Regions from separate parts of the Delftia deserti genome, predicted to be linked through region 2. Evidence: riboswitches for the same ligand, from Rfam matches in the RefSeq annotation. Region 2 holds a riboswitch; the other holds the start of a gene.
The links. Region 2 has a riboswitch for glycine ahead of gcvT (glycine cleavage system aminomethyltransferase GcvT). Riboswitches for the same ligand answer to the same signal wherever they lie in the genome.
Positions count from the first base shown of each region.

Region 1: it holds a riboswitch for glycine, as region 2 does, so the genes downstream of both, ACFPFG_RS20810 (D-amino acid dehydrogenase) here and gcvT (glycine cleavage system aminomethyltransferase GcvT) in region 2, are expected to answer to the same signal.

Region 1 is NZ_JBHSIH010000001.1:4,327,471-4,330,855, forward strand. Features, by position in the region: gene ACFPFG_RS20805 (FIST signal transduction protein) at 1-230, shown strand, start outside; gene ACFPFG_RS20810 (D-amino acid dehydrogenase) at 272-1,603, opposite strand; glycine riboswitch at 1,696-1,806, opposite strand; gene ACFPFG_RS20815 (PepSY domain-containing protein) at 2,182-3,385, shown strand, end outside.
Region 2 is NZ_JBHSIH010000001.1:6,619,057-6,622,441, reverse strand. Features, by position in the region: gene ACFPFG_RS31190 (fatty acid--CoA ligase) at 1-1,395, opposite strand, end outside; glycine riboswitch at 1,565-1,676, shown strand; glycine riboswitch at 1,692-1,810, shown strand; gene gcvT (glycine cleavage system aminomethyltransferase GcvT) at 1,870-3,003, shown strand; gene gcvH (glycine cleavage system protein GcvH) at 3,138-3,385, shown strand, end outside.

The sequences.
Region 1 (3,385 bases), 2.3 Mb from region 2:
AGCCTGAAGAACCAGTTCCGGAAGGCGAGACACAGCCCCGCATCCGGGGCGCCATCTACATCAGTTGCCGGGGGCGCGGCGGTGGCCTGTTCGGCGGACCCGATGCCGAGTTGCGCACCCTGCGCCACGCACTGGGCGATGTGCCATTGATCGGCTTCGTCGCCGAAGCCGAGATCATGGACGCCCGCCTGCACCGCTTCGCCGGAGTGTTGACGGTGTTCACTGCTTAGGCGTCGTACACGCCGTACACACGGTACACACCGTCTGCACCTCAGACCGCGCGCGGGCGCACCGTGCCTGCGCTGCGATCCGGGTCCATGACTGCAGCTCCCAGAAAATCGAAATCCACGGCCGGCTGTCTGCCGCTGACCAGGTCGGCGAGCGCCATGCCGGAGCCGCAGGCATGGGTCCAGCCCAGCGTGCCGTGGCCGGTGTTCAGGAACAGGTTGGCGATGGGCGAGCGTCCGATCAGCGGCACATTGCTGGGCGTGGCGGGGCGCAGGCCGCTCCAAAATTGCGCGCGTTCGGCATCGCCGGCGCCGGGGAACAGCTGCTGCACCCGCCGCACGATGGCCTCGCAGCGCACGGGGTCCAGGTTGCGGTCGTAGCCGTTGAACTCCGCCGTGCCCGCGATGCGCAGCCGGTCGCCCTGAGCGCCCGTATAGCGCGAGAACACCAGCTTGAACTCGTCGTCCGTGAGACTGACCTGATAGGCCTTGGCGGGGTCCAGTACCGGCAGGGTCACGGAGTAGCCCTTGGCCGGATAGATGGGCAGGCGCAGCCCCAGCGGCTGGGCCAGCAGCGGGCTGAACGAGCCCATGGCCAGCACATAGGCGTCTGCCTGGATGCGTTCGTAGCGGCCCTCGGCATTGGTCATCTCCACATGGTCGATATGGCGGCTGGCGCCCGCGCCCGTGGTGCGCAGCGCCGTCACATGGTGGCTATGGCGGAATTGCACGCCCGTGGCGGCAGCGATGCGCGCCAGCTCGCGTGTGAAGAGGTTGGCGTCGCCTGATTCATCCTCGGCCGTATAGGTGGCGCCCGCTATCTGCCCGCGCACATGGGCCAGGGCCGGCTCCAGGCGCACGGCTTCGTCGGCATCGATCAGGCGGCGGTCGCAGCCCAGGGCCTGCATCTGCTCGGTGGGCTTGAGCGCGCCCTCGAACTCGCGGGCGTTCGTGTAGAAGTGCAGGATGCCTTGCATGCGCTGCTCGTACTGGATGCCGGTGTCCGACCGCAGCTGCTGCAGCGCCTCGCGGCTGTAGGTGCCCAGGCGCACGATCTGCTGGATGTTGTGGCGCGTGCGCGCGGGCGTGCAGTTGCGCAGGAAGGACAGGCCCCAGAGCCACTGGCGCATGTCGGCACGCAGGCGAAACAGCAGCGGTGCGTCCTGCCGGCCCAGCCAACCGAGCAGCTTCAGCGGTGCGCCTGGGTTGGCCCAGGGCTCCGCATGGCTGACCGAGATCTGCCCGCCGTTGGCAAAGCTGGTTTCGGCGCCGGGCGCAGCCTGGCGGTCTATGACGGTCACTTCGTGACCCAGGGATTGCAGATAGTAGGCCGAGGCGGTGCCGATCAGGCCGGCTCCGAGAACGATGACGCGCATGACAATGCCCTTTCAAAGGCATGTGCCGGTCACGCGGAAGCTGGTAGCTATGGATTTAATAGCAAGCAGCCGGCGTCCGTCGTGACGCAGCTGCCGCTCCCCCTGTCCTTGGTACCTGAGAGATTCACCGCCGTCCATGGGGACGGGGCTTGCTCCTTCGGTGCGCCGCGCCTTGCGCGCGGCGGCTCTCCAGACGGCATGATGAGTTTGCAGTACGGAACCTGAGCGTGTATGGGAGTTTGCGCCTTCGGTGAGGCCGGCACCGTGGCGCCCGCCTGCTCTCCTGCTGATGGCGATTCTAGGGGGCGGCCCGTGCCGCTGCCGCTAGGCGTAAACCCCAGGTCGGCCTGCGGGCCTATCGCCTGCGCGCAACATGCGGTAAATGAGAACAATTTAGAATTTCGCGCTGATGGCGCCTTCCCTCCCTGGCCCCGGCCGACGCCGCCCGGGGCTGGCGAACGGCCGCCATGCACGACCACTGCCTGCTGCCAGCTACCCTCTGCCCGCCTCCCATGCACCGCTCCGTACTGATGCTCCGTTGCGCACCGATGGACATCTGACTGCCTTCGTCCGCCCCCATGACTTTCAAGAAAATCTGGTTCCAGCTGCACTGGTTCTTCGGCATCACGGCCGGCACGGTGCTCATCGTCATCGGGCTGTCGGGCGCGGTGTTCTCCTTCCACGAGGAAATCCTGGGCTGGATGAACCCCGGCACGGCAACCGTGCCCGCGCGCGATGCCGCGCCGCTGGCGCCGCCACAGATTGCGCAGGCGCTGCGCGAGGCCGGCGAGCAGCGCGTGGTCCAGCGCATCACCGTCTTTGCCGAGCCCGGCCGCTCGGCCCAGGTGGCCTTCAAGCCGCCGGCCGGCCAGCGCCGGGGCCAGACGGTCTTTGTCAATCCCTACACGGGCGCCCAGCTGCCCGAGCAGCACGGCACGGAGTTCTTCGAATGGGTGGAGCGCCTGCACCGCTGGCTGCTGCTGTCGCGCGATGACGGCAAGCCCATCACGGGCACGCTGGCCGGCCTGTTGCTGATGCTGTCGCTGTCGGGCCTGTACCTGCGCTGGCCGCGCCGGCCGCTGTCATGGCGCACCTGGCTGAGCTTCGACCCGGCGCTCAAGGGCCGCTCCTTCCTCTGGGGCCTGCACTCGGTGGCGGGCACCTGGGCCCTGGTGGCCTATGTGGTGTTCACCTGCACTGGCATGTACTGGGCCTTTGGCGTGGTGCGCAGCACGGTGGACGGCTGGGCCGGCGTGCCGCCGCGCGTGGCCGCTCCCGCGGCGCCGTCCTCGAAACCCGGTGGCGGCCGGCCTGAGCCGGCTGGCGTGCAGCAGCCCATCGACATCGCGCCCGGCTGGGCCGCCTTCGAGCGCATCGCCCATGGCTGGCAGTTCGCCCAGCTGCGTCTGCCCGAGCGTGCGGGCCAGCCCCTGCAGATCAGCTGGCTGGATGCCGACGCCGCCCATGAGCGCGCGCGCAACCAGATGGCCTTGCTGCCCGACGGCGCCGTGCAGCGCGACGAGCGCTATGCCGACCTGCCCACGGGCCGCCGCGCCGTGGGCGCCATCTACCCGCTGCACATGGGCACCTATTTCGGCATGCCGGGGCGCATCTTCATGACGCTGGCCTCGCTGATCATGCCCCTGTTCGCCATCACGGGCTGGATGCTCTACCTGGACCGCCGGCGCAAGGCGCGCGCCCTGGCCAAGGAGCGCCAGGCGCTGCTGGAGGACCCGCCACCGTCCGCGCCTGCGGGCCAGGACACCGTGCTGGTCGCCTTCG
Region 2 (3,385 bases):
TTCGCCGATGACGGCGACCTCGAGCACATCGGCGTGTTCGACCAGCGCGTCTTCCACCTCACGCGGATAGACGTTCTCGGCACCCGAATTGATCATGTAGTCGATGCGGTCGCGGATCCAGAGGTAGCCGTCGTCGTCGATGTGGCCCAGGTCGCCCGTGTGGTACCAGCCGTGCGCCAGGGCGCGGGCATTGGCGTCGGGGCGGTTGAGGTAGCCGGCCATCATGCAGGGGCCGCGCACCAGGATTTCGCCCACCTCGCCGGGCAGGCAGGCCTCGGCCGGATCGGTGGGGGCGTTGTCCTCGCGCAGGCGCGCCACGATGAGGTCATGGCCCATGGAGGGCAGCCCTGCCGAGCCCGCGTGCGAGAGTTGCTCGCGCGGCAGCAGGACGGACATGCAGGGACCCATTTCCGTGGTGCCGTAGACCTGGACCAGGTCGCTGCCGACCTTGCGCGTCCATTCGCGGATCAGGTGCGGCGCCATGGAGGCGCCGCCGTACTCCACCAGCCGCAGCGCGGGCGCCTGCTCAGGCGAGGCAATGGGGTCGGCCAGCAGCATGGTGACCATGGTGGGCGCGGCAAAGAAGAAGCTCACGCGCTCTTCGCGGATCAGGCGCCAGGCCTCGGTCACGTCGAAGCGGCGCAGCAGCACCTGGGTGGCCCCGGCCTGCAGGCGCGGCAAAAAGCTGGTGTGCAGCTCGGCCGTGTGGTTGAGCGGCGCCATGGCCAGGCCCACGTCGTCGCGCGTGAACTGCATGGTCTGGTGCATGAGGGCGTTGTGCGCCAGCTTGCTGCGGTGCGTGTGCAGCACGCCCTTGGGCCGGCCCGTGGTGCCGCTGGTGTACATGAGGATGCAAGGATCGCTTTCGCGCACATGGGCCTGTGGCGGCGCGCTGCTGCGGCCGCTGGCCAGGGCGGACAGGCGCTGCGTGGCCCAGATCGGCAGCGCGTCGGCCTGGGTATCGTCGGCAAAGATCCAGTGCTCGACGCCCGTGCCAGGGCCACCCCCGCCTTCGGCCTTGAGCAGGGCCTGGGCGCGTGCGGCCACCTCGCCGCCCTCTTGCTCGAAGACCAGGGCGCGCGCTGCACCGTCCTTGAGGATGAAGGCCAGCTCCTGCGCCGCCAGCCGGTAGTTGATGGGGTTGAAGATGGCGCCCAGGCGCGCGGCCGCCAGCATGGTGAAGACAAAGGCCGGCGTGTTGTAGAGAAAGGCGGCCACCACGTCGCCATGGCCTATGCCCAGCTCGGCCAGGCCGTGGGCGTGGCGGTTGACCTCGGCATCGAGCTGTGCATAGGTCCAGGCGCGGCGCTCGCCGCCCTCCCACGCGACCAGGGCTTCCTTGTTCGGCAGGTAACGTGCCGGCCAGGCCAATGTGTCTCCCAGCGTCTGCTGCATGTGCGCTTCTTCCTTCTCGCTCACGAGATTTCATATATCGATGCATCTCAATGTAGGAGATTTTTTAGACAGTTATGCAATTTGCAAATGCATCCATGCAGGCAAGCGCATGGAGCTGCAGTCGGCCCGCGGAAATCCCGCAGCCGCGCAGGGGCCGGCCGCAGCTAGAATGCGCCGGTCAGGAGAGAGTGCCCGCCCGGCCGCAATGGTCACAGGCAGCGGCGCCGCCGAAGGCGCAGGGTTCGTCCCGAACGCTCAGGTAAAAGGACTGGCACCGCCTGCCGCCACGGCCGCAGGCGTTCCTAGCTGGAGAGAGATGCAGGGCACGGCGGTGTGCCCCATCCACCGAAGGAGCAAGCCCCACGCATGGAAGGTGCGGGTGAATCTCTCAGGTAAAGCGGACAGCAGGGCAGGACATCCCGGGATTCCGGGATGGCGTTGTGCCTTGCCCCTTGCCGAAAAGAGAGTCCCTCCTTGACCGCTGCCTCCACCACCGATCTGCTCAAGACCCCGCTGTTCGACCTGCACCAGGAACTGGGCGCTCGCATGGTGCCGTTTGCCGGCTACTCCATGCCCGTGCAATACCCGCAGGGGCTGATGGCCGAGCATCTGCACACGCGCGAGGCGGCAGGCCTGTTCGATGTCTCGCACATGGGCCAGATCAGCCTGCGCGGCCCGGATGCCGGCGCCGCGCTGGAATCGCTGCTGCCCATGGACGTGCTGGGCCTGGGCGAACACCGCCAGCGCTACGGCCTGCTGCTCAACGACGCGGGCGGCATTCTGGACGACCTGATGTTCGTGCGCCGCGAGGACGACCTGTTCCTGATCGTCAACGGCGCCTGCAAGCACGAAGACCTGGCGCACATAGAGGCCCGCATCGGCCAGCGCTGCGAAATCGAGCCCCAGTTCGACCGGGGCCTGCTGGCGCTGCAGGGCCCGCAGGCAGCAGTCGCCATGGAGCGCCTGCTGCCCGACACGGCCGGGCTGGTGTTCATGACGGGCGGCTACTTCGACTGGGAAGGCGCCGAGCTGTACATCACGCGCAGCGGCTATACCGGCGAGGACGGCTTCGAGATCTCCTTGCCCGCCGGCCACGCCGAGGCCTTTGCCCGTGCCCTGCTGGCCCAGCCCGAAGTCAGGCCCGTGGGCCTGGGCGCGCGCAATTCGCTGCGCCTGGAAGCCGGCCTGTGCCTGTACGGCAACGATCTGGACACGACCACCACCCCGGCCGAGGCCGCCCTGAACTGGGCCGTGCAGAAGGTCCGCCGCATCGGTGGCGAGCGCGAAGGCGGCTTTCCCGGCGCGGCCGCCGTGCTGGCCCAGCTGCAGTCGCCCGAGCTGCTCACGCGCAAGCGCGTGGGCCTGGTGGCCCTGGAGCGCGTGCCCGTGCGCGAAGGCACGGAGCTGCTGGACGCGAGCGGCCGCAAGGTCGGCCAGGTCACCAGCGGCCTGCTGTCGCCCACGCTGAACCAGCCCGTGGCACTGGCCTATGTGGAGCCGGGCAGCGCCGCCATCGGCACCACGCTGCAGGCCATGGTGCGCGGCAAGGCCGTGCCCATGCAGGTGCAGGCCACGCCCTTCGTGGCGCCCCGCTATCACCGCGGTTGAGGACAGCCTGCGCGCTTGGCGTGGATCGAGTTCGGCGGATTCGTTTTTCCTGCCATCGCATGCCGCTACAGTGCGCACTGACCTTTCTCAAACCGCCTTTCACAGGTTTTTTTCAGTTTCTATCGGAGCAAGCCATGAGCATCCAGTATTCCAAGGACCACGAATGGATCAACGCCGCCAACCCTGACGCGGCCATCGTCGGCATCACCCTCCACGCGCAGGATGCGCTGGGCGACGTGGTGTTCGTCGATCTGCCCGCCGTGGGCACCAGCTTCAACCAGGGCGATGTGGCCGGCGTGGTCGAGTCCGTCAAGGCCGCCGCCGATGTCTACATGCCCGTCAGCGGCGAGATCGTCGAAGTCAACGAAGCCCTGCGCGACGA